Linked DNA regions of Aridibaculum aurantiacum. The protein of the gene in region 2 interacts with the protein of the main gene of each other region in a pairwise test. Links are inferred from orthologs where the notes say so. Each region holds a gene or a part of one and is shown on either strand. Other genes may lie near its edges.

Evidence for each region.
Region 1: the proteins of lysA (region 2) and J4N22_RS18375 interact in binary tests that used the Escherichia coli proteins (3 or more experiments, as listed by UniProt). The link is inferred for Aridibaculum aurantiacum from one-to-one orthologs.

Annotation. Positions count from the first base shown.
Region 1 is NZ_JAFEWC010000004.1:1,317-16,469, forward strand. Bases 7,512-10,476 are described here. They hold J4N22_RS18375 (response regulator transcription factor), read right to left. Parts: upstream 9,361-10,476; coding sequence 8,662-9,360; downstream 7,512-8,661. Other genes in these bases: J4N22_RS18365 (hypothetical protein), read right to left, coding at 7,512-7,735; J4N22_RS18370 (RNA 2'-phosphotransferase), read right to left, coding at 8,083-8,631; J4N22_RS18380 (sensor histidine kinase), read right to left, coding at 9,476-10,453; J4N22_RS18385 (gliding motility lipoprotein GldH), read right to left, coding at 10,459-10,476. Outside these bases: J4N22_RS18330 (hypothetical protein), read right to left, coding at 1-1,212; J4N22_RS18335 (hypothetical protein), read right to left, coding at 1,175-2,215; J4N22_RS18340 (helix-turn-helix domain-containing protein), read left to right, coding at 2,407-3,591; J4N22_RS18345 (hypothetical protein), read left to right, coding at 3,694-4,251; J4N22_RS18350 (DUF4260 domain-containing protein), read left to right, coding at 4,269-4,640; J4N22_RS18355 (hypothetical protein), read left to right, coding at 4,776-5,489; J4N22_RS18360 (hypothetical protein), read left to right, coding at 5,609-6,130; more of J4N22_RS18365, read right to left, coding at 6,236-7,511; more of J4N22_RS18385, read right to left, coding at 10,477-10,917; J4N22_RS18390 (YicC/YloC family endoribonuclease), read right to left, coding at 10,997-11,872; J4N22_RS18395 (SusE domain-containing protein), read right to left, coding at 12,086-13,843; J4N22_RS18400 (SusE domain-containing protein), read right to left, coding at 13,901-14,722; J4N22_RS18405 (RagB/SusD family nutrient uptake outer membrane protein), read right to left, coding at 14,743-15,153. UniProt on the Escherichia coli protein: Response regulator member of the two-component regulatory system CpxA/CpxR which responds to envelope stress response by activating expression of downstream genes including cpxP, degP, dsbA and ppiA.
Region 2 is NZ_JAFEWC010000001.1:722,351-737,427, forward strand. What follows is about bases 10,861-13,749. They hold lysA (diaminopimelate decarboxylase), read left to right. Parts: upstream 10,861-11,642; coding sequence 11,643-12,857; downstream 12,858-13,749. Other genes in these bases: scpB (SMC-Scp complex subunit ScpB), read left to right, coding at 10,861-11,582; J4N22_RS03180 (fructosamine kinase family protein), read right to left, coding at 12,906-13,749. Also shown: J4N22_RS03130 (homoserine O-acetyltransferase family protein), read left to right, coding at 1-329; J4N22_RS03135 (homoserine dehydrogenase), read left to right, coding at 322-1,575; J4N22_RS03140 (M20 metallopeptidase family protein), read right to left, coding at 1,653-2,834; J4N22_RS03145 (SPOR domain-containing protein), read right to left, coding at 2,871-3,320; deoC (deoxyribose-phosphate aldolase), read right to left, coding at 3,322-3,993; J4N22_RS03155 (LIC_10190 family membrane protein), read right to left, coding at 3,990-5,693; preprotein translocase subunit SecA, read right to left, coding at 5,772-9,104; atpG (ATP synthase F1 subunit gamma), read left to right, coding at 9,463-10,344; more of scpB, read left to right, coding at 10,500-10,860; more of J4N22_RS03180, read right to left, coding at 13,750-13,772; J4N22_RS03185 (YqgE/AlgH family protein), read right to left, coding at 13,889-14,440; J4N22_RS03190 (sensor histidine kinase), read left to right, coding at 14,576-15,077. UniProt on the Escherichia coli protein: Specifically catalyzes the decarboxylation of meso-diaminopimelate (meso-DAP) to L-lysine. Is not active against the DD- or LL-isomers of diaminopimelate.

The DNA.
Region 1 (15,153 bases), on a different replicon or contig from region 2:
CAGCAGCTGTTTTGCTTTGTTGTACTGCCGCTCCATGTTGTACAGGTGAACAAGTGCCAGTTGCAGCGAAGGCTTGCGGCGCCTCATCTGCAGTCCTTCTACGAAAGCGCGTAACTGCCCCAGGTATTGCACATCTGTCCTTCTCAGCCTGTCCAGTTCAGCTTGTGTATATTCCTCCATTGCCCGCTCTTCATATTCGAAGCCTAACATAGCAGGTGTCCAAAGCCATGTCTCCAGTTTGTTCACCTCTTGTCCCACCAGCATGGGCAGGTATTTTTCAACAGCATCGTAGCGCGCCAGTGCCTGCAGGTGTTTTAGTGCGCGACCATTCGTTTTATAAGCCTGCATCGCATGCACCAGCGCCAGCATTTTTGGATCTTTTGTTACTTGTTGCAGTTGCACCAGGTCATCCTTTTCTACATGTAAAAAAGCATACTGCTTCTTTTCTTCCGATTCATCAAATGCTTTTAAGAGGTAGCGGGTTTGCTCATTTCGATCCTGCAATACCATTGCATAATAAATGTTTGCCCATGCTGCCACAATTGTAGGCTTCCCCTGCAGGTGACGCTCATATGCCTGGCGCATTTGCGGGGCAAAGCCAAATCCTTCGCGACCGATGTACGCCCACAGCTTCATAGCCTGGAAGGCATAGCGCGGCTGCAGGTATGCAGGGGCAGTAGCAATTTTCTGAAACGAAAGTTGCGCAAGTTTTGCCACCTCCTTTTTCTGCCTCTCCACCGTTGTATCCCACGGATCGGGTTGTGCAAAATCAACTGCTTCTGCCTGCTTGGCAAGTACCATGTACTGGAGTGCTGCAGCATTTTCCTTTTGTATAAGCCACTTAATGAAACTGTTGTTACCAAACGATTTCCAGTTGTTCCGCTTGTAAGCTTGAACAAAAATATCTGGTGGCGTTTCATATTGCACATTGTATACATCAGCTTCTTTTGCTTTGTTACTACTATAGCTCACCCACTCGTTACAGTTGCGTATATAATCAGGCTGTTTCTCCGGCTCCCACTGGTACAGCTGCTGCGAATAGGTAAATGGTTTAAGACCTGCAGGAGCCTCAAGCCCGCTGTTGAAAAGGGAGAACCGCTGCTCATCGCTGCTAAGAGAAGGCCCGCAACAAAGGATGATCGTCCAGGGCAGCAGCAGGCACACCAGCAGCAGGCTAAAGCGCTGTAAATATTTTTTTGATAGCTTGTTCATATCGCTGTACAAGTTGTGGGTCGTAATGGTAAAGTGCTATGCGTTTGGCGGAAGGAACTTTTTGGCGTAACAGTTTTGCTGCCTCTTCCAATGCAGCCTCTGATGGGTATTCTACACGCAGTACATCACCCTGCCGAAGATAATGTGCCCCCACCTCTATATCTTCCTTCACTTGTATGCCCTGGTTAGTGGTCACAAAATGATTTGAATCTGCCATCCGCTCCGAAAACTGCGCATCATGAAGCAACCCTTTGAAGTTGTTTTGCTGAAACCATGCATACCAGCCAAAAACCGGCAGCGCCACATCAAGAGGTAGCGGGTAGTTGCTGATGGTAAGGTATTGCTCCAGGTCTTTTATGTCAAAAACAGAATTGGTAGTAGCTGCATGTTTTATGTTGCTCATATTGTAGCACATCAGCAGCCCTTTATCTACCGGCGGCAAACCCATCTTGTGGTGGTACTTGTAAGGGTACAGCCTTATAGTGGCAGAAATTGTTTTGCCCGGGAAAAGGCTCTTCATATACCGCAGGAAGTTGAAATAGTCGTCTCTTGTTGTCTCTGTCCAATCGCAATCGAACTGTATTTCTGCAGGTTCAGGCAGTGCAGGACCACCAGCAGCTACGTTGGCCTGGCTTAGTTTATTATGCAAAAACAGAATCCGGTTGCGCACTTTGTGTGGAAGCGAATCGCGCCAATAGCCGGTCAACCGCATAAAGGTTTGCTGGGTGATGTATATAACAGGCGTATAGCTGCCCTGCAGGTAAGGCGCAGCATGCTGACTAACGGAGAGTTCCGCACGTGGCACCGGCATCCACTGCTGGTAGTTCCAATCTATATCAAACAACCGGATGTAAAAGTGTGAGATGTCATGCTTCTTTATAAAATGCTTCGCAGTGCTATCGGCAGAAAAGCTCGTTTTCCAATAATAAAATGAATGCTGCGCCGGTTGTTTTTGCTTGCAGGCGTTGCAAATAAACACAACCAGCGCCAGCAGGAGCAGCATGTTTTTTAAACGAGATCGGGCGGGGAGCATAGATGTATAAATGTACGGAAGAGGAAGAATTGTGGCAGGCGATTTCATTCCATCTCCAAGAACTTTTATTACCGTATGATGTAGTTACTTCCTTCTATTTCGCTTTCACCCTCTATACCGCCAGTTCAAAAAAGCTTACTAGATTCGCTCATCCTAAACTCATGAACTTTTTAGCTGCAGTCATATTTGCTATAGCTGTTCAAGGCTTCTTCCTTTGCTACCTGCTCATCAACACTAATAAAGGTGTAGCGCAGCGGGTACTGGCTGCATTGGTCCTGGCTATGTCAATAGCCATACTGGGACCAGCCATGGGATTAGCTGGCTACTACGTTCTCCTTCCGCACTTCATACGCGTAGGCGATCCTTTGGTCTTCGTTTTTGGACCATTACTTTTTATCTATATCTGCTGCCTTACCCGCGGCCAGTTACCCAAAAAATGGCTGTTGCATTTCCTGCCGTTTTTGTTATATGTGCTGTACCTGCTGCCGTTCTATGCCATGAGTGGCGACGACAAAATAGCTTATGTAGAACGGCTTTTTGCTGACAAAACAATGAACACGGAAACGATGGTAGTGCAGTTTGTACGTACGGTACATGTTACCATTTACATGCTGGCTTCATTGCAACTGGTAGTGGCGTTCCAGAAACAGATAAAAGATAATTTTTCAAATATTGAAAAGGTAACACTGGCAACGGTAAGCCGCTTGCTGAAACTCTTTTTAGCCGTTGCTGTAGTTGGCACCTGCACTTTTATCGCCAGCTTTTTTACTTCCATCAATATTGTCTTCATCAACGGATTGATCAGCCTAACGGTGGGCATTGTAATTTATGGCGTTGCCTACGCCACCTGGTCAAGACCAGCTGTTGTACTGCCGGAACAGGTAGAAACCATGACTGATACTCCGTTGCCGCCAGAACTGCCTGCAAAACCTGCCGAACCAGAAGAAATACAAGAGGTACTGCAGGAGGAAAAAGAACGTACGAAACATCATATACGTGATGAGGATTACCCGCAGTTAGTAACCAAACTGGAAGAGCTGGTAAAAGAGGGCCTACACCTGGATAATGATCTGACGCTTCTTCAACTGGCCTATCGGCTGCATATTCAGCCTTACCAAGCTTCAGAACTGATCAACCGCTACTATAAGGGCAGCTTCTTTGATTTCATCAATAGTAAGCGAATACAAGAAGTACAAAAGCGGCTGAAAGATCCGGAACTAGCACATTTTTCAGTACTTGGAATAGCCATGGATTGTGGCTTCAATTCCAAATCATCCTTCAATACTGCTTTTAAGAAATTCACCGGCCTTACCCCCACCCAATTCCGCGAGACCACCCCGGCGTAGGCGTTCGACTTCCGAAATCAGCACGTCCGACTTTTGAAAATCAGTCGATTAGCCGCTTTTTGATGATCAATTTTGTGTTTTCAAACCACAACAAAAATCATCATGAAAAAGATTTCCATCATCATCGCTACGTTCCTAACATTACAAGCAGCAGCACAAAAAACCACCAGTTCTACCTGGGAAATTGAAATTGACCCATTGGCATATGCCTTCTTCAAAGGCTACTCAGGTCACGTTTCATACAATACTAAAAACATGAAGTACGACGCCGGCTTCTATGGGCTGGAGGTGCCGCCAAGTGTTCATGGTAATGAAGGTTTTACTGAAAAAGTGAAAGGCTTCGGTTTTAAAACCAGCTACCTGCTGGGAAATGTAAAAGGTCTGTATACTGGCTTAGGTGTTGGTTATACCACTACCGAGGCAAGACACCAGGCTACTTCAACCATTGCAACGGGAAATTCTGTGGGTGTGGGTGCTCATCTTGGTTACCGGCTTTTCCTGCAGAAGGAAAAAGATGGCACCCGCAAAGGCCTATACATAGCACCGTGGGTGAGCGTAGACTACAACATGCACTTACAAAAAGTGAAGTTTGAGAATATGCATTACAAGCAGAGCAACTGGGGCTTTTTTCCTACTGTACACATTGGCTACCGTTTCTAATCACCAAAAATTTTACAATGAAAAAGCTGATCAACCTGGAAGAAGCAGCAAAATTTCTTCTTTCGTTTCTTGTATTCATTCAACTCGGAAATAGCTGGTGGCTCTACTTTGCCCTGCTGTTCCTGCCCGACTTAAGTATGATAGGTTATGCTTTCAACAACCGTGTAGGAGCTGCCGCCTACAACCTGTTTCACCACCAGGCAGTAGCCATTGCCACACTGGTTGCCGGTTACCTGCTGCAGGCGGATTACCTGGTAATAATTGGCATCATCCTTTTTGGACATTCTGCCCTTGACAGGATGCTTGGCTACGGGTTAAAGTACCCGGATAGCTTTAGCCATACCCACCTTGGCTGGATTGGAAAAGAGAAAAGCCGCGCCAGTAACTAGCGCGGCTTTTCTAAAACATTCCGCGAATACTTACGACTTTTTAGAAGGTTTGAGGTGCTTCTCCTGCTCTTACTTTCTAAATAAGCGGAACGGCATTTAGCATTCTTCTTCTGGTTAAATTGCAGCTTCACACGTATGGACAGTTTCCGCTACTTTATTCCCGGTGATGATGGCTTCAGGGCAGACACAATGGATAACCTGTTGGCTGCAGGTTATTATCGCATGCAGCACCTGATGTTTACCACCAACGACACGCAAATTGAAGAAGACGAAGAACCGATACCGGTTTTCTGGCTACGTACACGCGTCAGCAGTTGCCAGCTCAACAGGTCGGCGCGGAACATCCTGAAGAAATGCAGCCAGTTTACTACTACTATTTTGCCAGCCTGTGTTACTGAAGAAATTGAAGATCTGTATGCGCTTTATAAAGATCATGTAGTGTTTTCCGTATCCCCTAGTTGTGCTGAATATTTACATACCGATCTTTTACCTCATCCTTTTGATTCGCTGATGGTGCAGGTAAGGCACGGTGCGCAGCTGGTTGCTACCGGCTTTTTTGATGTAGGACAACAGTCTATTGCGGGCATCATGAATGTTTACCACCCCGCATACCACGCTTACAGCCTCGGAAAGTTCCTGGTATTGCAAAAGCTGCAGTATGCGCTGGACCTGCAAAAGACGTATTACTACACCGGCTATATCAGCCCCGACAGTACCCGCTTCGACTACAAAGTTTTCCCCGATCCTACAGCGGTTGAGGTTTTTCTACCGGACCAACAGCAGTGGGTGCCTTACCATGCTTTGGGAAAACCTTTTCTTGCTGAATATTTTTTAAAGTACCTGCAGTAGGTTTTTTCAAGCTGGCTACTGTTTCCGCAGGCACATCTCTTATTCTTCTATTAACAGTTGATGGTTAAACACTAGCTACTGCACAGTATCTATCATTTGAACATTTAAACTTCAAAAACATGAAAAAATTTATACTCAGTGCAGTGATCACTTTAATGGTGGCAGGGTCAGTGGAGGCCCAGGAAAGGAAGTCGAAACAAAAACAACATTGGAAGCAGAATAAGTCGTGGTCGGCTTCGCAGCCAACAAAACTAAAGGGGCAGTTGTATAACCAACTCAACCTTTCTTCAAATCAGCGTGTACAGGCAGATAGGCTAAACCAAAACCTGGCTAGCCGTCTTCAATCTATGAACAGCAATAGCAGGCTTCCGCAACAACAAAAAAGAATGGCTGTTCTAAACCTTGTTCAACAACATCAGAATGGATTTCATGCGTTACTATCCCCGCAACAGTCGCAGCAATACAACTCGCTGCTGGGCAGTGGTGCGCTCAGCCAGGGTCTGGCAGGAAATAGCGCTTTAGCTTCTCTACTTGGCGATTATGGCTGGGTGGTGAACCTGCTGGGCAGCAACCTGAACCTCGGTAGCTTGTTAGGTGGCAACCTGGATATCGCCTCTCTACTTGGCTTGTTTACCAGGTAAAACATTGTTCATATATGAATGGAAAGAGCTGCCAATTAGCAGCTCTTTTTTATGTCTTTCTTTCTTATGCTGGTCTGAAACCTCCAGGCCAGCAACCATTTTCTACTAGCGGAAAGTTCTATTTGCCAGCACGCAGCTCCTGTTCTGGCCAATGCGGTAGCCCATGTAGTAGCCGGTATTGGTTGGCTGGTGGTGCAGGCGGATCTCATCCCGGGTACTTTTGTTGGTTGCCGCCGCTTCGGTACTTTGGTATACGGTCCAGTCTAAGCCATCGTGACCTTTCAGCAGCGTTATACCCGGCACATCACCGCGCTCCGTCCAGCGGCCCCTGATAACTTTTTTATCCATCTGCCAGGTATAAGTACCATCCGCTTTTATATCCAATGGCTGCAGTTTCATGCCACCACTAATGCGTCGGTATTTGTCGTCGCCTTTGTTGTAGGTAAATGTGGCGCCGGAGACATACATGTCCCACTTTCCAATGAAGTAGCTGTTATCAGGTTTCTCGCCCGGGGCTATTACGCCATAGCAAGGATAAGAATAGCGACTGCTGGCATCTTTTTCATCTTTTACGGTGTAGCTGCGTTTATCTACATCCACCGAGATGATGGTTCCGAAGTACGGGCCGGTAAGGAAATTACCACCGTCGTACCTCACCCTGTCGCCGATCTTGTACTTCTGACCAGGAAAATTAGCGGCGGCAACAGGCGCAGCATTGTTAGCTGCTTTAACCCTTATTTCAGAAACCCATTCGGTCGACTTAACCCCATCGCGGATATAGGTAATGTTATATTGTTTCCCGTCAACACCCACCACTTCACCTTCATACTCCTTGTTATCCCACCGCGTGAAGAGAACGCGGCTACCAGGTGTAAAAGTTTGCGCTTCGTTTTGGCGGTATAGCGGGAACATCAGGTTAGCTGCCAGGTTCATTTCACCGCTATAGTCATCATATTTAATTAAGTAGGTGCCTTCGCTGCCATTGGGCTGAAGATTGCTCTTGACGATGGCTCTTACCCTGTCACCAGAATAGGAAACTTCTACGCGATCGCCGGGCTTGAATGCACCCGGTACAGCAGGTGCTCCTGCATTATTTCCTGGCTGGTTACCTGCCTGGCCGTTGTTTCCCTGGTTACTTCCATTTGCAGGTGGGTTAGCTGGTGGAGGTGGAGGCGGAGGCGCAGCATTAGATGCCTTAACAGAAATCTCTGAAACCCATTCTGTATTGGTGAAACCATCACGGACGTAAGACAACTGGTAACGTTTATCATCTACAGCCACTACCTGCCCTTCATATTCCTTATTATCCCATCTAAGAAAAAGGACACGGTCTCCTACCTTGAATGATTGACTTGCATTGGGGCGGTACGGCGGACGGATCAAGTTAGCAGCCATGGTTTGGTTGCCACTGTAGTCGTCGTACTTAATTAGGTAAATACCTTCACGTCCTTCTGATTTTAAGTCCCTGATTATGGTGGCGCGTAACCAGTCGCCGGCATATGATGCCTCTACTCTATCACCTGGTTTATAGGGTTGAGCACTGGCAGCTAAGGAAAATAGGAATGCAAACAGGATGAATAAGCATGGTGGCAGCATGTGTTTCATAAGCTGAAGGTTCAGTTAAGGGTGGAAAAAATACGAACATCATCTGAAAAATGAGGAGGTAGGGGATTAAAATCGGGATGAATGATGGAGCGTCTATGGAGATAAAAAGTTACTCAGGCCGCGTGGCCTCGTCATTGCGCCGCCGCTGCACTTCTTACTTTACGTCAAGCTGCGCAAGCCGCAATTCCGGCTACGGCCGGAACCGTAAGAACTGAGGCGGCTCTGCAATGACTGGTAACTGGTTACTTGTTTTAGGCAGGCACTATATGCAAATAGAAAAGTGACAACAACAACTAAGAAGAAAAGAAACCTTTACAAGTTTACTTTAGGCTCATGAGGAGTAGAATCTACTGCCGCCGCAGGTACTCTGCCGGCACATGATCCGTCAGCCAAACATTATTTTCTGAAAGAAAGAATGCAAAACCTTGTTCATGCATCTGCAATGCATCTACTACCAGCACCACCGGCTTACCATGTCGTTGCCCAACTTGAAGGGCTGTAGATATACCTGCACTAAGATGAACGTGCTGGCGACCGCGTTTTTCTAAACCATGCGCTAAAATAGAAGCGAGGTTTTGTTCTGCTGTTCCATGATAAAGCTGTACCGGTGGCTCCACTGGCGCCAGCTCAAGGTCAACATGGATTGAGTGGCCCTGGCTCGCCCTGATCATGGATTTGTCTTCATTGAATGCAAAGCGTTGCTTGGCATTGGTAGCTACCATTTCCGCAAGCAGCTCATTGGTGATAGCTTTGCCAGATGCCTCTAGCTTCTCCAACAATTCAGCCGTAGAGGCCCAACCTTTTTCATCCAGACGAAGACCGATCAACTCCGGCCGGTGCCGCAATACAAGGCTAAGAAACTTGCTGGTTGATTTTAAAAGTTGTTCGTAATTCATGCGATTCAACGTGAAGAAGAAAAAGAAAACCTATTCCGCATATTTATATCCCACACCTCTTACAGAATGGAAGAACTGCGGGTTGCGGCTGTCTTTTTCAAAATACTTGCGGAAGTTGAGGATGAAGTTGTCGATTGTGCGGGTGGTAGGATATACATTGTATCCCCAGACTGATTGAAGGATTTTCTCCCTTGTCACCACTTCATTTTTATTTTCAATCAGCAGCTTTAGCAGCATGGTTTCTTTCTTGCTCAGCTCTATTGCCTGCTTGCTGAACGTTATAGCTGTTTGTGCTTTAAAGTCTACCTCGTTATTACCAAAACGATAGGTATCGCCAATGGTTTCCTTTTCCTGCAGTTGCTTATTCTTCTTGATCAGCTTCTCTACCCGCAGCAGCAACTCTTCCAGGTTGAAGGGTTTTGCCATATAATCATCTGCACCTTTTTTCAAACCCAATACACGGTCGGCGCTGGTGTTCTTCGCACTAAGAATTAGTATGGGCAATTCAGTATTCGACAGTCTTATTGTTTCAGCTACGGATATTCCATCTACATGCGGCAGCATCACATCCAGGATCATCAGGTCAAAATATTCATCTTTAACTGCTTTCAATGCTTCGTTGCCATCGTATGCAGAAGTGATCTCGTATCCCTCCAGTTCCAGGTTTAGCTTCAGCGCTTCATGCAGGTTCTCTTCGTCTTCTACCAGTAAAATATTTGCTCTTGCCATTCTATTTGAAGTTGGAGGATTGTAATCTTGTTGCACTGCAATTTACTGCATGCACTGCAAAGCAAAGTGCAAGGCACCAATGCTTCACTTTTGACAAGCGGAAAATTTAGGTAGATCAATTAGTCCTGAAGGTGACTGTAAAAGTTGTCCCTTCACCTTTTGCACTTGAAACACTAATGTGCCCGTTGTGGTCTTTTGCAATCATTTTACATAAAAACAAACCCAATCCTGTACCCTTAGTAGTACGTGTAGCTTCGTTGCCAATGCGGTAAAACTTCTCAAATAATTTTTTCTGCTCCTCTTCTGCTATACCTGCGCCTTCGTCCTCTACAGAAAAAATAACGTGGTTGTTTTTCTTCTGCAGCGTCACCTTTACTGGTTTGTCTTTGGGTGAATACTTTATGGCATTTTCAACCAGGTTGTTCATCATCATTTGCAGCAGCAATTCTTCGCCATATATCTGCACACCATCCTGTATTTCTTCCAAAAAAATACGTTGGGCAAAGCGGCTGGAAAAATCATCAACCGTTCTTTCCGCCAGGTCACTCAAGTTAATATTGCTTTTGGTGAGCTGGTAATCACCGGTATCTAATTGCGATGCAAGCAGAATATTACTGGCGAGTGCATTCAGCCTGTCAGCCTCCTGCAGCGTATTACTTACCAGTTTCTTTTGTTGTTCAGGATTAAGCTCCCGCCTAAGCAGTGTTTCCAGGTTGAGACGAGCAACGGCTATAGGAGTTTTAAGCTCGTGCGTGACCGTCATCATAAAATTTTGCTGCTGCCGCGACACCATGAACTGCCGGCGGGTAGCGCGATAAACAAAAACAGCTCCCACTACTATTACAGCTAAAAAGGTAACACCTTCACCTATGTATTGTGCTTTTTTGCGCTTGTATGCGTCGTAGATGGCTGCTTCTTTTTTCTGTAATTGCGGATCAGATGGGATAAGCTCATTTATCAACAGCTCCGTCATCTTTTCGTTCTGCGATTGCAGCGAAATGAACCAAAAGATCAAAGCGGCAATGATGTATAAAAGCAAGAACCAGTAAACTACGGTGATAATGGCAAGTTTCCTGGTGGTGAACATACTCATAGTGATCAGTTGACCTTCTGTACGCGGATCCCCACATTCAGCACATGATCCAGCGGATCTTCGCGCATGTCTTGAACAAGGGTAAATTTATAAGTACCAGCTTTTAGTGGTGCAGGTTTATCATTGAAAGGTAGCCTGTGTTCAAATATATCATCCATGCCACTGCCCAACCAGCCTTGCGCACTATTGGCTAACACAAACTGCCTGCGCAAGCTGGTGCTGTCGTCAGGGCTTTTGATATTCAGCTTTACCCAAATGTTGTTGTAGCGGTATGCATCAGAATGACGCAGCACCAGCATGATGTTGTACAAAGAAGTTGTATCTGTTATTTCAAAAGTAAAAGATGGCTTTTCCTTGCTGCTCCATTCGTGCTTTGGAAAGAACTTGGTCTTTTCAAAAACATCTATCGGCTGGCACGAAACAGCTGCAACAATCAATAATAAGAAGAGGTAAAACCGGTTCAAGAGTGAGTTATGATTGAGAGTTATGAATATGAGTAGAGTTAGCTTGCTACTTTATCAATTTTGACTTTTGCCTTTTGCCTTATAAAACGTTCAGCACCTGCTCTTTTGCCTTTTCCAGTTCATCTTTCATCAGCACTACATATTTCTGAATTTCTGAATCGTAAGCTTTAGAGCCAGTAGTATTTATTTCGCGCCCAATTTCCTGCATGATGAAGGAAAGCTTTTTTCCTTTGCTTTCGTCCTGCTCTGCCAGTATGCTCCTAAAGTAATCGCAGTGGTTTTTAAGCCTTACCTGCTCTTCGCTTATGTCTATCTTCTCGATGTAGTATATCAGCTCCTGCTCCAGGCGATTGTCATCGTAGCTTTCCTTACCTACGTTTTCTTCCAACACACGCTTCAGGCCTTCGCGGATCTTTTGCTGGCGCAATGGTTCCAGCCTGGCTACAATAGCTTGTTGCAAAAGAATGTTCTCTATCCTCAGCATCAGGTCAGTTTCTAGCGACTTTCCTTCGTCCACCCTATGCAGTTTCAACTGGTTGATCGCATCCAGCAGCACTTCTTCAAAACCTTTGAAGTCTTCATCTGTAAGCACATCATTGGTAGGTGTGATAACATCTGGAAGCTTAAGCAACGTGCTTAAAACAGAGCCTGCATCCAAACCTAATTCCTGCGTCAATTCTGCGATTGGTTGGTAGTAAGCCTTTGCCAGTTCTTTATTTATAGAAACAGGTTTAGAAGAACCATTCTGCTTTATATACACAATACATTCTACACTACCACGGACCAGCTTTTCCTGCAGCAGGTTGCGGATATTAAATTCGAATGGTTTCAACAATGGCGGAATAGTGATCCTAAGATCGAATTGTTTGCCGTTCAGTGATTTTAGTTCTACCAGGAATACTTTGTCTCCTACTGCCCGCTCTGCCCTGCCAAAGCCCGTCATTGAATGCAACATAATAATGTATAAGTTGATTAATTGTCCTTCCTGTTGAACCGCCTTTTCAACCTGCAAAATGCAGTGCTGACTGGGGTTGTATGCAACAAAAACGGCAAATGTTATTCGGGTAAAAATAAGGCAAAAGGTGGTTGTGCTAAAAAGTAAAAGCCGGCTCTTTTAAGAACCGGCTTTTGTTTAATTACCTTATATCGTCGAACAGAGTTGTGGTAGCTATTGAATGGTCATTGTTTGGGTACGTTCGTTGAGCGTAATCGTATAAGTACCAGCGGTTGCAGGTGTCTTAAAGTTATCACCGCCTTCCCAACGTATTCTTCTTGTATTTGCTGCAGCACCAGGACCGGCATCTTCATAATCAAATGCGCCCCATGCATTTCCTGAAAGGAATTTGATATCCTTATTCGCTTTTAAACCTACAGTCAACGTCCATATACCATTTCCTGAAAATTGCATAGCTGGAGAAGATGCAGGATCCCAATCATTCACGCCAGCCATGTTTATACCATCACCCACCAAACGCATTTCAGGAGCCAGCATCAACTCGTACTTAATGTTGTCTGGATCTCTGCCATCCCAGATTACCCTGTACCTGCCGGCTGCAGGAATGTTAGGGAAATTAGAACCATTTACTTCCATAGTAGTTCCGGTGCCGCCAGCTGCACCATAGCTGCGGGTTTCAGTTACAGTATTGCTACCGTTGTTCCACTCGTTATTATCAATCATTTTCCATCCACCTGCAGGAAGATCGAAAACGCCAACAAAAAGGTTTCTTCCGGCATAGCCCAATGAATGTGTGGTTACAGCCGAAGCAGGAGACCATCCATTCACATCACCAACTATACCCATTCTGCCTTCGCGGATATCGTATTTCATATTTGCCAGGTCTACGCTTATGCGATATACACCAGCATTTTGTACTGAAAGGTTCGCACCACCAGCAGACAGGTTGCCATTCGTGCCACCGTAGTTTGTACTCCATGAGCGGCCTTCAGTTATTTTGAATTCAGCACCTGCAGGCAGGTAGATGTAGGTGTAGTACATTTTGTTGAGCAAGCCACTGCGCAGGTCGCGAATGAATTCAGGCGCATTGCCTGGTTCCCAATCGGTACCGTTGCCGGTAGCAGCCTGGTAGCCTCCCGGCATGTACAGGCGCAGCAATGGCACGTAAGTATTTACAGTAATGGCAACCCTGTTACTAAAAGCAACTGCACCTTGTGCAGTGGTAGCTTTCACCCTGTATTCCAATCTTCCGGTAGTGCCGCCTGCTACACCTTCAGTAAGAGCTGTTTCGTTTATTTGTCCTTGAGTTAATGCTAAGCTATAGGTGTTAGCTCCTGCTGCTAATTCATTAGGACTAGCAAAGTTTTTACCTACAGAATCGTACTGGATGCTATAAGTGATCATTCCTGTATAACCTACAAAAGAAGGTGTCCAGTTAAACGTCAGCGCATTTTGACTAGATGAGGCCAATGTACCTGTAACGGTGGTGGCAGTGCTGGTAAGCGTAGAAGAGTCAGTGAATGGAGTAACTGTCAGGCGAACCACGTTAGACATGTACTGCTCGTTGTTGTTCTTATAAGAAGAAACCACACGAACATCCATGTTATATGGTGTACCCAGTTGGAAGCCATATCCAAGTAGAATAGCATTCAGTTCTCTACCTGTGAAAGAAGTACTTCTTTGACCGGTAACCTCTTTGGTTACTTTACGTGAAAAATCCCTACCAGCAGAATCGATCTCAACTACATATTTATAGTTGTTGCTGTCGGTGGCGTAGTTGGGACTTGTCCATGAAAAAGAAACCACAGCAGTATTAGAATCTGCAGGGGTAGGAGCTACAGTGGTACGCGAAGCTGTCAGTGTAACAGGAGTACCCTTTCCATAATAAGGAAGGTCTGCTATTTTTCTACAGCCGGCGATGGATAGCACCACTACCAGTGTGAAAGAAAGAAGTTTAAAAAGAGTTTTCATATCTGATAATTTATTAGCTGGTCGGCTGCCTTTGTTGGGGCAGCCAACCGTTTACTATTACTGTTTTACTACCGTGTATTTACCTGTTCTGAAATTCAGGGTGATCTTGTAAGTGCCGGCATCACCAGGTGTAGGAATGGCATCAGGATCGCTGCCGCCGCCCAGGTTCACACCTATATCACCACCGGTAGCACTGCTTCCACCATACTGTGGTTGCCACTGCCCTGGGTGCGATAAGAACTTATACATGGTTCCCGGAGAAAGCTGCGTGATGATGAAATATTCTCCCCTGTCTACACGGGTAAGCTTTTGAGCTGCAGGTGGTGAATTTGTCCAGCCTGAAGCGGTAGCATCACCAGTCATATACAACTCGTTGCTTGTAGGAGGAGGCACAGCAAAATCCTCGTAAGGCACAACGCCTGTTATTTGTATAGCATTGGAGAATAAACGAGCAGTTCCATTAATACTGGAAGCAATGCGGATCTCAATGTTATGCGGAATCTCTGCAACCATTCTCATCCGGGTCAGGTAGTTGTTCATCATTGCTACCGTTACTGTACGCGACAGGTCGTTGCTGATAGCTATTTCCACCTTTTCAGGATTGGTGAAATTTGCTCCAACTGTATCTACCTGTAAATGGTAGGTTACATTGTGAGAACTGACACCGGTATTGAACATATAATCCGGGTTGGTCCAGTTTAGCTGTGCAAACACTTCGTCTTTTCTTGCTGCTGTCAGCACTTTGTTGGCTGTAACTGTAGCAGTCAGTTTAGGCGCTGTTCCTCCTTGCAGAACAACCCTGTTCTCTTCTTTCTTACAACCCGCCAGTACAACCAGCGTGAGTGCAGCAGAAAAAAACCAATTCATATATCGTTTCATAATTATGATTATTTAGAAGATTAGTACCCTGGGTTTTGCCTGATGTTAGGGTTAGCACTTACCTCAGTAGAAGGTAATGGGAACAACCTGTAATTAGATGATACTGCTGTTCCGCCTTGTACTCCGCCTTTCCATGGCCATAGGTAAGCTGCAGTAGTAAACCTGTTGTAGCGGATAAGGTCGCTACGACGAACAGCCTCCCAATACATTTCACGGGATCTTTCATCCAGCAGCAGGTCAAGCGACAGTGCAGAAACATTGCCTGATGCATTTCCATATGCACGCTGGCGTAGCGTGTTGAAATAGGTCAGTGCTTCATTCTGGTTACCACCTGTTCCACCGCGCAATACTGCTTCAGCGTATATCAGGTACATTTCAGCTAAACGGAAAACAGGAAAATCTACATCAGAGTAAGTTCTTTCAGGGTCGTT
Region 2 (15,077 bases):
TCAATGCCTTTAGCTATTACTTTTTGAGTAAAACAATGGATGCGCATGATATTGGCCGCGACCGCCGATCAGTAGAAGAAGCATTGACGTCTATTACTGCTAAAGCATTGGTGATCGGCATTTCGTCCGATATCTTGTTTCCTGTATTGGAGCAGGAATATATAGCCAAACACATACGCAACGGCCAGTTGGCTGTTATAGATTCTGATTATGGACATGATGGCTTCCTGCTGGAGTTTGAGAAGATCGCCAATCATATAAGAGTATTCTTAAGCCATAGCGCCGCAACAACGATTATCAATACCAACAAACTTGTACAACATGGCTAATCAAAAAGCATTAACAATAGGATTATTTGGCTTTGGTGTAGTAGGAGAAGGATTATATAAAGTACTTCACCAGACACCATCGCTACAGGCTACCATCAAGAAGGTTTGCATACGCGATGCCACAAAAAAACGCAATGCACCAGCAGAACTATTTACTACCAATAAAGATGAATTGCTGAATGATGAAGCCATCAATGTTATAGTAGAAGTAATAGATGACTCTGTGGCTGCTTACGAAATTGTAACCACTGCTGCAAAAAACGGTAAGGCTGTAGTGAGTGCCAGTAAGAAAATGCTTGCAGATAATCTTCCTGCTATACTTCAATTGCAGAAAGATTACAAGGTTCCATTTTTATATGAAGCTGCTGCTTGCGCCAGTATACCAGTAATTCGCAACCTGGAAGAGTATTACGACAACGACCTGTTGCATTCTATTCGTGCTATTGTAAATGGCTCTACCAATTTCATCCTGACAAAGATGTTTAAAGAGCAGCTTGATTTTTTTGAAGCGCTTACACTTGCACAACAGTTAGGTTTTGCAGAAAGTAATCCCGCACTCGATGTGAATGGACATGATGCTGTAAACAAATGGACGCTGTTGCTCAATCATGCTTATGGCATTGTAGAGCAACCGGCTAACCTGTTATTCTCAGGCATACAAAACATAAAGCTGAACGATGCGCAGTATGCAAGAAAAAATCATTTAGATATAAAACTTGTAGCGCAGGCTAAGAAGTTACAGAGTGGACAGGTTGCTGCTTTTGTGTTGCCACAATTTGTACAGCCAGGCGATCATTTAGCTTTTGTAAAAAATGAATATAATGGCGTAGTGATAGAAAGTGGTTTTGCTGATAAGCAATTCTTCTATGGCAAGGGTGCAGGCAGTTTCCCTACAGCTTCCGCAGTATTAAGCGATATAAGCGCCTTGCGCTATGACTATACCTACGAGTATAAGAAACTGAACCATCCTACCAGGAATGAATTGGCCACTGGTTATTACCTGCGCGTGTACGTAAGTTTTGAAGATTGGAAACATGTTCCTCGCGATGCATTTGAAACGATAGAAGAATGGCACAAGCAGGGAGATAGGATATATTTAGTTGGTGTGATAGAAGTGTCCAAACTGCAGCAGTCAACATGGTGGAAGGAAAATGCAACATCACTTATACTTACAGCAGATGGAGTGATAGAGCATGCAGCCAGTATCAATAAAGAAAATAGTGCAGCTATACTAACAGCAGTATAATGCTCTTTTATATTGTGGTTTAATAAAAAAGACCTTGCTTCTGCAGGGTCTTTTTCTATTGATGATAATCCAATTGTTTACACTTTAGCACATGCGCCCAGGTAGGCCATCATGCCCATACCCGTTTCTATACATCCTTCATCTATATCAAACTTTGGTGTGTGCACATTATGTACTATTCCCTTTTCTTCATTGCGCACGCCAAGCCTAAAGAAACAACCCGGTACTACATGCGTGTAATATCCAAAGTCTTCGGCGCCCATGCGAAGCTCTGTTTCTTCTACATTTTCTTTACCTAAATAGTCGTTGGCTAATTGCCAGCCCGCTTCAGTTAATGCAGGGTCATTGTCTACAAAGGGATAACCTACATCAATATGGATGTCTGCTTCAGCACCCATAGCATGCACCAGTTCTACCGTTTGCTTCTTTATCAGTTCATGTGCATGATAACGCCATTCTTCATCCATGGCTCTGAAGGTGCCCATAAGTTTTACTTCGCTTGGAATAACATTAGTAGTGTGGCCGCCCTGGATACTGCAGATAGAAAGTACAGAAGGTGAAGTAGGATTGTTGTTGCGGCTGATGATCTGCTGCAGGCTTACAATAAGGTGCGATGCAATAAGAATGGTATCGGATGTGAGATGTGGCGCTGCTGCATGGCCGCCCTTACTTTTGATGGTGATGTAGATCTCATCTGCACTGGCCATCACTCTGCCTTTCCTAAAACTTAATTTACCTAAAGGCAAACCCGGGTGAACATGCAATCCAAAAATGCCATGCGGTTTTGGATCTTCAAGTGCACCTTCTTTTATCATATAGCTTGCTCCTCCAGGGTTCTTTTCTTCACCCGGTTGAAAGATCAGTTTAACTGTTCCTTCCCAATCATCCTTTGTTTCCTTTAAAATCTTTGCTGCGCCTAACAAGCAGGTGGTATGTACGTCATGTCCACATGCATGCATCACTCCTGCATGTTTGGATTTATACAATGCCTCGCTCTCTTCATTTATAGGCAGCGCATCCATATCGGCGCGTAAAGCTATTATCCTGCTTGATGGATTCTTACCTTCTATAATTCCTACTACACCGGTTGTGGCTTTTATTTCAAAAGGTATATTCCACTCGCTTAGCTTTTGCTGGATGAATTTACTTGTCTCAAACTCTACATAGCTCAGCTCCGGGTGTGCATGTAAGTGATTGCGCACTTCTACAAACTCTGCATGGTACTGCTTCGCAAGTGCTTTTATAGTACTGGATAACATGAAGTGAAGATAAGAGGAAAAGAAAAAGCACGAATGTTATAGCAGGTCTTCGTCCTCTACTGGCGTATATTCTATAAGGTCCTGAACAATATAAATTCCACGATTAGGATACAGTGCAGCAAGTATTTTACGCAGGTCCATCGCTTCTTTTTGCGTTAGGAAATTTCCAATACGCACCCTGAAGTTTGGCGACTGGTAAAGCAGGTACGACTTCTGGTCAGGAAAACGACGTAGCAGGTCAGATTTCACACTGTTGGCTTCGTCCCTGTTATTGGAATTATAAACCTGCACACGATACCCGCGATACTGGCCTGAGCTGGATAATTTAGATGCACGTTTATTGATCTCAGCCTGCTTAAGTGCCAGCATTTCTATCCTGGAGTCTCTATTAATCATTATAGAACCCATAGTATCGGTGACACTAAATTCTGTTTGTGCATAGCTGGAGGTGGTAATTACCAGCAGTAAAAAAAACAATACGCGCATATTAATAATTTACTTCGTCAGAGGTTTGATTGGTTACTATAGATACACTTGCACTGCATCCTAAACGGGTAGCGCCTGCAGCTACCAGTACTTTGGCAAAATCATAATCACGGATGCCGCCTGATGCTTTTATCTGAACATGTTCCGGCAGGTTAAGACGCATCAGTTTCACAGCTTCTACAGTGGCTCCTTTTTCTGCATAACCGGTAGATGTTTTCAGGTAATCTATTCCTGCAGCACCATACAGTTCGCAGCATTTCAATAATTCATCTTCTGTTAGTACGCCACTTTCTACAATCACCTTCACTACTTTGCCTCTATCTTTAATCACCGGCATCAGGTGATTGATCTCGTTGGCTACATATTTCCAGTCGTTATTCTTTATAGCCATGAAGTTGATCACTACATCCAGTTCGTCGGCACCGTCCACTATGGCTAACAAAGTTTCAGCCAATTTAGCTTCTACAGCTGAATACCCAAAAGGAAAACCAATAACTGTAGCTACTTTAACAGAAGTGCCTACTAATGTTTCTTTAGCTTTTTTTACAAATGGTGGCGGTATACAAACTGCGGCAAAACCATATTGCTTTGCTTCACCACACAATTTTTCTACTTCAGCAATTGTGGTGGTTGGTTTAAGTACGGTATGGTCTATCAGGTGATTGATCTTCATTTGGCAATAGTTGTGTCTTGTATGTTTCTAAATCCGTCTTGTAAAGTAGTACCTCGTAATCTCACTCCCGGCCTGAATACATCTGTACTCGGTAAAGGTGCATTCAGGCTATGATGGTGACGATCATGAATGTACAGCTTTATAGAGTCACTCAAGGGTACAAAAGTAAATGAACCGAGGTCATTATTTTTATGATATTCCTCGCTCTTTAAGGGTTTCACAGCATATTGTGAAATGGTATAAGGAGCCAGCATACGCGCAGCTACATAGCTAAAATAAACACACATACCCAGTGCTGCCAGCGTATATATGCTTTCAGAAATTTTTCCTCCTGTTTTATGTGTATTATTCAAAAGAAGCAATAGCGGGAAGAATATCACAGGTATCATAAAGTGGTAGCCAAATCTTACATCAGGTGAACCGATGAGCCAAAACAGGATACCTAAATATGCCACAGCAAAAGAAGCTATCCATTTTTTGTAAGGGTACCGCTTAAATACGACAACAGCAACAACGGGTGTTGCAAATGTTGCATATGTAAGCAGCGCATTAATTTTATTGCTGTGCCACAACTTGCCCAGCCATGTTGGGAACCACTGCATAAAAGACAGCCTGTTCACATAAACCCAATCTTCGCTTACCATACGTGGTGCATGCGATACATGCAAACGTTCAGCTTCTGCTACCTGCAGCGGCACTTTCCAATCTACGTTTACAAGATCAATAGAGGGAAAAGGAAACAAGATGTAGCCAGATAAAATGATGTTTCGCGCTATCCATGGAAGAAAAATGCAAAGGCCAATGGCTGCAACGGGTATGTAATTTTTGATGATCTCTTTATGTGCCTTTCGATAGAAGATGAATGGCAGGAACACGAATAGCATCAGCGGGATGGTGCTGATCTTGATGATGACTGAAAAGAAGGCTAACAGCAACAACACTTTCCACTCGCCGCCTTGCCAGTTTTCTTTTGTTTCTAATAATGTAAAGAAGCAATAGAGTACTAACATACTAGCCAAAGCATCAGCAGATGGCGAGGCTATATTGATAGGGAATTGCCTGAACAGTATAAACAAAAGCGGTATAAACAGCAGCCTGCTCATTCCCCGATACTGGTAGCTTTTATGGAGCATCCAGCCAAAGAAAGCAAGCACCAGCACGGGGTTTATAGGGTAAATAGATTGACCTGTGATAGCAGTGAAAGAGAAAGGTGCACTCAATACCATGAAAGCCGAATTGAAGCCAAACTGTGGGAACAGGTTAGCCAGCCCCGGCACTACTTTAAATTTTTCATTCCATAAGATTGACAGGATGTGATAGCCGGAACTATCAGTATTGTAAGGCGGAACAATAGCAAAAATGAGTATCACCAAAGCCACAGCTATGGTAACAGCCATTCGTTCTTTATGAAAAAGTACTCCAGCAATTTTATTGGCTTTTGTTTTTAAATCCACTAAAAATGGTGTTGTAAAAACAATGATTAAGGCGGCAATAGCCAATGGCACCAAAAGCAGGTAACCAGAAGGAAAGAAGAAGGAGAGAAAGTTGAGGTATATTGTTATGGTTGCAGTTCCTGTTAGCAATATCTCGAACAGCGGCGTTGAATATGGCTGCAGTTGACGTAGTGCATTGTTTACTACATAGCCAATACTCATTGCAAGAAAAAAGAATATTGAACCGGCAATGAGCAGTAGCAGCATAGATTGTATTTGGAGCAAAATAAAACAAGGATAAAACTTTCGCTTTATCCTTGTTCATTTTATTTGCCGGCAGGTCCTTTACAGGTCCTTACCATGACATTGCTTGTACTTCTTACCACTTCCACAAGGGCAAGGGTCGTTACGGCCAATCTTTGGTCCGACAACTACAGGCTGTTGTTTTACTGCAGTAGAAGGATCAAAATAATCATTCTCATTAGCTGCGTAATCCTGTCCTGCTGCATCTATTTCTTCCTTGTTTACCTGCAGCTTGCTCATGTCAGTTTTCTGCTCACGAGCCTGTTGCACCACACGCTGTTGTGGTTGCTCCTGTTCTACAGGTATACCACAGTGGCAAAGGAATGATACGATGTCTTTATTCACCTGCTCATCCATTTTCTTGAACAAGCCAAATGCTTCCATTTTATATATAACCAAAGGATCTTTCTGCTCGTAAGATGCAGTTTGTACACTTTGCTTCAGGTCGTCCATAGCGCGCAGGTGTTCTTTCCATGCATCGTCAATTAAGCCTAATGCTACACTACGTTCTACAGCCTGGTTCAGTTCAAGACCATCTGTTTGTATGGTCTTATCAAGATTTGCCAGCACCTGCATTCCACGACGGCCATCGGTAAATGGAACAACAACATTCTCAATATGCGCACCTTGGTTATTACGGATATCTCTGAAGACTGGTAACGCATTGGCTGCAACTACCTGCTTCTTCTGGTTGTAATGTTCTATGGCCTCGTTATAAAGACGGTCTACCAGTTCTCTTTCATTGCCTTTGTCCAGGTCTTCTTGCGAAATAGAGGTGTCTATACCGAAATGCATAATCACTTCCATCTTGAAGTTGTCATATTCATTGGCGCCTCTGAATCCACCAACCAGGCTTTCTGATACCTGGTAAAATGCATTGTCAATATCCAGGGCAAGACGATCTCCGAATAGGGCATGGTTACGTTTGGTATAAATAACGGTACGCTGCTTGTTCATTACATCATCATACTCCAGCAAACGCTTACGAATACCAAAGTTGTTTTCTTCCACCTTGCGCTGTGCTCTTTCAATGCTCTTGGTGATCATGCTGTGCTGTATCACTTCACCTTCTTTATAGCCAGCCATGTCCATCACCTTTGCAATACGCTCACTTCCGAACATACGCATCAGGTCATCTTCAAGCGATACAAAGAAAAGTGACGATCCCGGATCACCCTGGCGACCGGCGCGACCACGTAACTGCCTGTCTACACGACGGCTTTCGTGACGTTCGGTACCAATAATAGCCAAACCACCTACTTCTTTCACACCAGGTCCAAGCTTGATGTCAGTACCACGACCAGCCATGTTGGTAGCAATAGTAACTGCACCTGTTAAACCAGCTTCAGCTACTATCTGTGCTTCCCTGGCGTGTTGTTTTGCGTTCAATACATTGTGCGGAATACCTTTTTGCTTCAGCATACGGCTAAGCAATTCACTCACCTCTACGCTTGTTGTACCAACCAGTGTAGGACGGCCAGCGTTACGGTTTTCCTCTATGTCGTCAATTACAGCTTTGTATTTTTCGCGCTTAGTCTTGAATACTTTATCCTGCTCATCCTTACGGGTAATAGGAATATTGGTTGGAATGGTAACTACATCCAATTTGTAGATATCCCAGAATTCACCTGCTTCCGTTTCTGCAGTACCCGTCATACCAGCTAGCTTGTGGTACATACGGAAGTAGTTCTGCAGTGTAATGGTTGCATAGGTTTGTGTGGCAGCTTCAATCTTTACACTCTCTTTTGCTTCTATAGCCTGGTGCAGACCATCGCTATAACGGCGGCCTTCCAGTATACGACCTGTTTGTTCATCTACGATTTTCACAGCACCTTCCATTACCACATACTCCACGTCTTTTTCAAATAAGGTGTATGCTTTTAATAGCTGGTGAACAGTATGAATGCGATCTGCTTTTAAGCGGTAATCATTCAGTATGGCTTCTTTCTTGTGCAGTTTCTCTTCAGTGCTTAAAGAAGCATCTGTATCAACAGCATTCAATTCTATACTAATGTCAGGCAGGATAAAGAAGTTAGGATCTTCTCCACCTTTGGTGATCATCTGGATACCTTTATCGGTAAGATCTACCTGGTTGTTCTTTTCATCTATATGGAAGAAAAGTTCTTCATCAACCTTAGGCATTTCGCGCTGCTGGTCAGCCAGGTAGTAGTTTTCTGTCTTTTGAAGTTTTACACGAATTCCCGGCTCGCTCAGGAATTTAATCAAAGCACCACTTTTAGGTAAACCTCTGTATGCACGCATTAGTGCAAGGCCACCATCTTTAGGATCGTCGTTACCTTCTGAGAATTTTTTCTTCGCCTCGTTCAGGAATTGGTTGGTCACTCGTTTCTGAGCTTCTACCAGTTGCTGTACCCGAGGTTTTAGTACCTGGTACTCCTGTTCATCGCCACGAGGTATAGGTCCGCTGATGATGAGTGGTGTACGGGCGTCATCAATCAAAACGCTATCCACCTCATCCACCATGGCAAAGTGATGCTTGCGCTGCACCATTTCATTAGGTGTATGAACCATGTTGTCGCGCAGGTAGTCAAAACCAAATTCGTTGTTGGTACCATAAACAATGTCGGCCATGTAAGCGCGGCGACGATCTTCTGTATTCGGTTGGTGTTTATCTATACAATCTACTGTCAAACCTAACCATTCGAAAATGGGACCGTTCCACTCGCTATCGCGTCGTGCCAGGTAGTCATTCACCGTTACAATATGAACGCCTTCGCCTGCCAATGCATTCAGGTAAGCAGGAAGCGTAGATACAAGCGTTTTACCCTCACCGGTTGCCATTTCAGCAATTTTACCTGAGTGTAAAACAGAACCACCTATCAGCTGAACATCGTAGTGAACCATGTTCCATGTAACGGGGCTACCCGCAGCTAACCAGCTGTTGGCATAAGTTACATTTTCACCTTCTATTTTGATGTGCGACTTGCGGGTACTCAGTTCGCGGTCAAGATCAGTGGCTTTCGAAACAATCTCAGTATTAGAAGAGAAACGACGAGCTGTTTCCTTAACCACCGCGAAAGCTTCAGGTTGTATTTCCTTCAGAATTTCTTCTATCTGCTCGTCGCGCTGCTTCTTTAGTTTGTCTATCTGCTGGTAAATGCCATCCCTGCCATTGATATCTTCTGCAGGCAAGTTTTCAGCTTCATCGTGTAGAGTGCTTATTTCGGAGTCTATTCCTGTGAGGTGTTCGCGAATGCGGGTTCTGAATTCAACCGTTTTATTACGCAGTTCATCGTTGCTGAGCGACTGGTATTGCTGGAAGAAACTATTGACCTTTTCCACCACGGGAAGTAGTTGCTTTACATCTTTCTGCGACTTACTTCCGCCAAAGATTTTCGATAAGAAACCTAACATATTAGTTGGCTATTGAGTATATGTGTAATGATTAAGTTTTTGTTTTAGTCAAATTTGGTGCTACTGTTATATTATAGCCATTTTGACAGGGCGACAAAGGTAAGTAATGGTGCTGAGACGACCACAGGTGGAACAAACCTAGCTGTTAATGGATTGCTTAAGATAAGGAAGACGGTAACGAGGATACACCTGCATTTTTCCTGTCAATCATGATTTATTTTCAATTCTTTTTTCCTGCTCAACCCTTACCTTTGCAGCCGATTCTACATTAGGAGTGTTTATTTTCCAGCTGAATAATCTACGTTATGTTGCATAAGCCCCTGATGATGATGACACTTAAGTTTTACAATCATTTTATATGAGTGGTCAATTAAAAGAGGTTCGTAATCGTATAAAGAGTGTGCAAAGCACCCAGCAGATCACAAAAGCCATGAAAATGGTAAGTGCTGCCAAATTGCGTCGTGCCCAGGATGCTATTGTTCAGATGCGTCCGTATGCGCAAAAGCTACAGGAAATGCTCAGCAACATCGTGAGCAATACTGAAGGTGAAGTGGGTGGCAGCCTTGCTACTGACCGTGGTACCGAAAGAGTTCTTTTAATTGTAATCACCAGCGACCGTGGTTTGGCAGGTGGTTATAATGCCAACATCATCAAGCTGGCTAAAGAAACTATCAATACCCGCTATGCTGACCAAAACCGCAGGGGTAATGTTACCATCTGGAATATTGGTAAAAAAGGTTACGAAAGTCTTGCTAAGTCAAACTATAAGGTAAACGCAGATTTCAAAGATATTTTCCTAAACCTGAGCTTTGAATCTGTGCAAGCTGCTTCTGAAGCTGCAGTACAGGCATTCCGCGACAAACAATTTGATGTAGTAGAGCTTGTGTATAGTGAATTTAAAAATGCTGCTACACAACGTTTTGTGCTGGAGCGCTTTCTTCCTATTCCTAAAGTGGAGAGGCAAGAAGGTCTGAAAAAAGCTGATTTCATTTTTGAGCCTGCTAAAGAAGAATTGATAGCTGAGTTGATGCCTAAGATATTGAATACGCAGTTGTTCAAGGCTATACTTGATGCGCATGCCAGTGAGCATGGTGCACGTATGACAGCAATGGACAAAGCAAGTGAAAATGCTAATGAGCTGTTGAAGACACTGAAGATATCTTACAACCGTGCACGCCAGGCTGCCATCACCACCGAGCTTACTGAAATTGTAAGTGGTGCAGCAGCACTGAACGGATAAAATATATAGATGAATTTGAGAATGTGCAGATGTACCAGTTGCGTCTGCACATTTTTGTTTTAGGGCACCATGTGATACTTCAATGTCTTTAGTTCTTTTCTTTGCCTATTTTCATTTGCGTCTTTTTCAAAATCATTTCATTCTCACAATAACCAATGGAACTATCTACCATCATACCGCATATAGAAGCTTTGGTATTTGCCAGCGATAAGCCGCTTACCAGCCTCGATATTGTAGAACTTATCAATAATGCTTTTGGTTTTATGGAAGAGCGTATAACGCTTGACCAGGTAGAAAGTGCCATTGAAGGTATTCGCGAAAAATATAATGCAGAGTTTTATCCCTTTGAAGTAAGAGAAAGTGGTGGTGGCTGGCAGTTCCTGACCAAAAGGGAGTTTCATAAAACGGTTGGTCAACTGAATGGTGACAAGTTTTTAAAACGCCTTTCTAATGCTGCTCTAGAAACCCTTGCCATTATTGCTTATAAACAACCCATAACAAAGGGTGAAGTGGAAGCCATCCGTGGTGTGAACAGCGACTACAGCATTCAGAAGTTACTGGAGAAGGAATTAATCATCATCAGCGGCAGGAATGAGGACCTGCCAGGTAAGCCACTGGTTTATGCTACTTCCAAATCTTTCATGGATTATTTTGGACTGAACTCTGTTGACGACCTGCCGAAGATAAAGGAAGTACTGGCAGACCAGGCGGTGCAAGGTACCATCATCATGGAAGGAATGAAGGCGGGAGAAGTGGCCGGCCTGGAAACTGGTGAAGGAAGAAACCTGACAGTAACAGACAGCGGAGAGCTTGTAGAATACCGAATAAATAAAAGTGCAGAAGGTGAAGGTTTGGCAGCATTTAATGATGCTACTGGCACGGGAGAAGATACTGCTACAGAGGATCAACCAGGTGCAATAGAAGCAGAAGGATCTTTTAATACTTATAATGATGCAGATGAAACATCCGATGAACAAGGAGATGAAGTGGATGCAGAGCATATGCTTCCAGGCGTTTCCGACCTGTCAGATTTTTCTGATAATGATGATGTAACAGAAGGAGATGGAGAAGAAGATTTCGATACAGGAAGCGAGGAGATGTCAACATCTGAAGAAGAAGCGCCTGCAAATAATGAAGTTGATGATATGCCAGGTGTAGGCGAAACAGGTACAGCAAGTGACGATCCGAATCAGCCAGCTACTGATAATAATGAAGATGATCCGGCAAAAGAAGATTAGCCTTTTATAAACGATTGCCAACGCCAGACTATTTCTTTTACAATGTAATTTCGCGCCCTTATGTCGCAACAATTAAGTAACAAACAACTCATAGCAATAGCTGAAGAGTTTGGTACACCCGTTTACGTTTACCACGCAGAAAAGATAGCAGAGCAATACCAGAAGCTGGAGAAGGCTTTTAAAAAGTCTGATGCTAAATTCTTTTATGCTTGTAAAGCATTAACCAATATCAACATCCTAAAGTGGCTGCGCCAGGTAGGTGCATCGCTTGACTGTGTAAGTATAAACGAGGTAAAGCTGGGTTTGAAAGCCGGCTTTGAACCTAAGCAAATTCTTTTTACACCTAACTGTGTCGACTTTGAAGAAATAGAGGCAGGAAAGAATTTAGGCGTACACATCAATATCGATAACATCTCCATTCTTGAGCAGTTTGGTAATCGTTATGGCAGCACTTACCCTGTATGCATCAGGCTGAACCCGCACATTATGGCGGGTGGTAATTATAAAATAAGTACCGGCCACGTGGATAGTAAGTTTGGTATTTCCATTCACCAGCTAAGGCATATAGAGCGTATTGTAAAAAGTACAAAGCTTCATGTAACGGGGCTGCATATGCACACCGGCAGCGAAATAAAAGATGTAAATGTTTTCCTGCAAGGGCTGGAAGTGATGTTCGAAATGGCGCGCCATTTTGATGAACTGGAGTTCATTGATCTTGGTAGTGGTTTTAAAGTGCCATACCAGGCAGACGAAGCTGAAACAGATGTAGATCAGCTGGGAGAGAAGGTGGCAGAGGCTTTTGCTGCTTTTGAAAAAGAAACAGGCAAGCACCTGCAGATCTGGTTTGAGCCGGGTAAATACTTGGTGAGTGAATCAGGCTATTTTATAGTAAAAGCAAACATCATCAAGCAAACAACAGCAACTGTTTTTGTAGGTGTGAACAGCGGCTTCAATCACCTGATACGCCCTATGTTTTACGATAGCTATCACCGCATTGAAAACATCAGCAATAGTAAAGGTGCAGAGCGCATTTACACTGTAGTAGGTAATATTTGTGAAACAGATACCTTCGCCTGGGATAGGAAACTGAATGAAGTTCGTGAAGGTGATTACCTTGTTTTCTACAATGCAGGCGCGTATGGTTTCGAAATGTCGAGCAACTTCAACAGCCGCTTAAAGCCAGCAGAAGTTTTGGTGAAAGATGGCCAGGCGCATCTTATCCGTTCACGCGATGTGTTTGAAGACCTTCTGAGAAACCAGGTAGAAGTTTTATAAATAGTAAAAGAACTTGATAAAGGAGTTGTATAACATACAGCTCCTTTTTTATGTCCAATGCTGAAGGATCCTCTTGCATTGGTTGATATACCCGCCGCCAAAAAGTACAGCATGCACCAGGAGCGGGTATAGCTGTGTTAGCGAGACACGTTTTTGCCAATCTTTTTCTAATGGGAAAGCTGAATGGTAAGCCTCGTACATACTGCTGTTGAAGCCGCCGAACAGTAGGGTCATCCCAAGGTCCATTTCGCGGTGTCCATAATAAACTGCCGGATCATAAATAGCTGGCATTGCTTTGCCACCTGCGTTTGTAGCACACATGAAGTTGCCAGACCACAAATCGCCGTGCAGTAAGGCCGGAGGCTCAGGTGGAAACAGGTCATCAAAGTGATTGCAAAGATTCTCAGCTGTAGTTATATCTGCCTTACCGAATGTTCCTTTATCTGCCAGTAGTTTGGTTAGTGGTAGAATGCGTTGCTCTGCATAAAAGGCACCCCATGTTGTTCTGTATTCATTTGGTTGTGGTAAAGAGCCAATATAGTTAGCGGTAGAAAATCCAAATTGCTCGTTTGTAGTTTGATGAAGCCGCGCAAGTCCAATTGCAAACTGTTGCCAAAAATCATATTCAGCTGAACCACTCTGCAGGTGCTCTAGCAACAGGTACTGCTGACCTTGTAGTTCACCAACAGCAACCACAGCTGGTACATATAATGATGTAGCCTGTTTGATCGCTGCTAATCCTTCGGCTTCTCTTACAAACATCAATGGAAAGCGTGCAGCATCATTAACCTTCAGGAAGTAGCGTGCTTGCCTGGTATTGATGGCGAACGAAGCGTTGATGTCGCCGCCACCTACAGCAGTATGATTAATATAATCAAGCTGGTGGCAGCTACAGATTTGCTGTACGAGATTCATGAGGTAAATAGGTGCAGGTGGTATAAGAAAAGGATGCTGCAGCTGCGCCCTGTAATGCAGTACAAGTGAGTGACACAACCGTGGCTGCAGGATGATCCACTGCTGGTACCAAAATATTAATTCAACTGCGGGTCGATCGGGTAGTTTATCAGCTGTACATACTCGCCGCCCAGTTGCTGCAAAGCAAGCTTCCACGTATCATTTACATCGGGTGGAAAAACAAGTTCCTGCGTGCCTTCGCCGGTGATCCAGCTTTTTTCCTCCATCTCTTCGTCCAGCTGGCCCTTGCCCCATCCACTATAGCCAATGAAGAAGCGAATATCGGCAGCGCTAAGTTGATTCGACTTTATCAGTTGAACAACTTCCTGGAAGTCGCCGCCCCAATAAATGCCATCGGTAACGGGGTAGCCGCCGGGAATGAGCTGCGGGCAGTTATGTAAAAAATGAACCGTGTCAAGTTGAACAGGTCCGCCAAAGTATACAGGGAAATTGGTGTCTTCAAGATCCGCAATCAGGTCTCCTAATTGTTGATCGTATTCTTTATTCAAAACAAACCCGAAACTTCCTTCCTGTTGGTGTTCGCAAAGAAAGATCACAGTCCTCATAAAGTTGGGGTCTTTAAGGAATGGATCGGCGATGAGTATTTTTCCTGGTGTTATATCGGCCATAAGCCAAGTTAAGGTGATTTATTTTTTTTGAAAACTATTTGCACGTTTAATCTTGCAATGTCAATGCCGCGTTAAAAGAAACTATGCTGATGAAGCTTCATTTGAAGCTGCAGGCATCGCTCCTATATTTGTTCGATGAAAAGAATTTTCCCTGTCATTGTTTCGCTCATAACAATTTCTTTGCTGGGCATCATATTCGTGCAGGTAAGTTGGATCAGGAACATGGTAGAGCTAAGGCAGGACCAGATGGTAAAACGTGTGGAAGATGCCGGGGCTGAAGTGGCAGCGGAATTAAGCAGTAAAGCATCGACAGGTGCAGGAATGAAATTATCCAGGAAGTCGATGCTGCGGTTGGTGCCAGACGATTTTAACATCAACCTCATCAAACCACCCACGATCTCTCAATATTACACGCAGTACGAAATACAGGAAAAACTACAGGATGCTTTCGAGAAACGTGATCTGAGAAAGATAAAGTTCGAATTTGCCATCAGCAGCAATTCTACGCTGTACAACCTGGAGATGCAATCGAAGAACTTCGTTAGCGAGGCACAGGACGAGGAGAATAATAAAACAAAAATCATAGCAATACTGCCTGAGAGCGGCAGCCAGATGGAAGGCCTGGTTCCCTATGAGC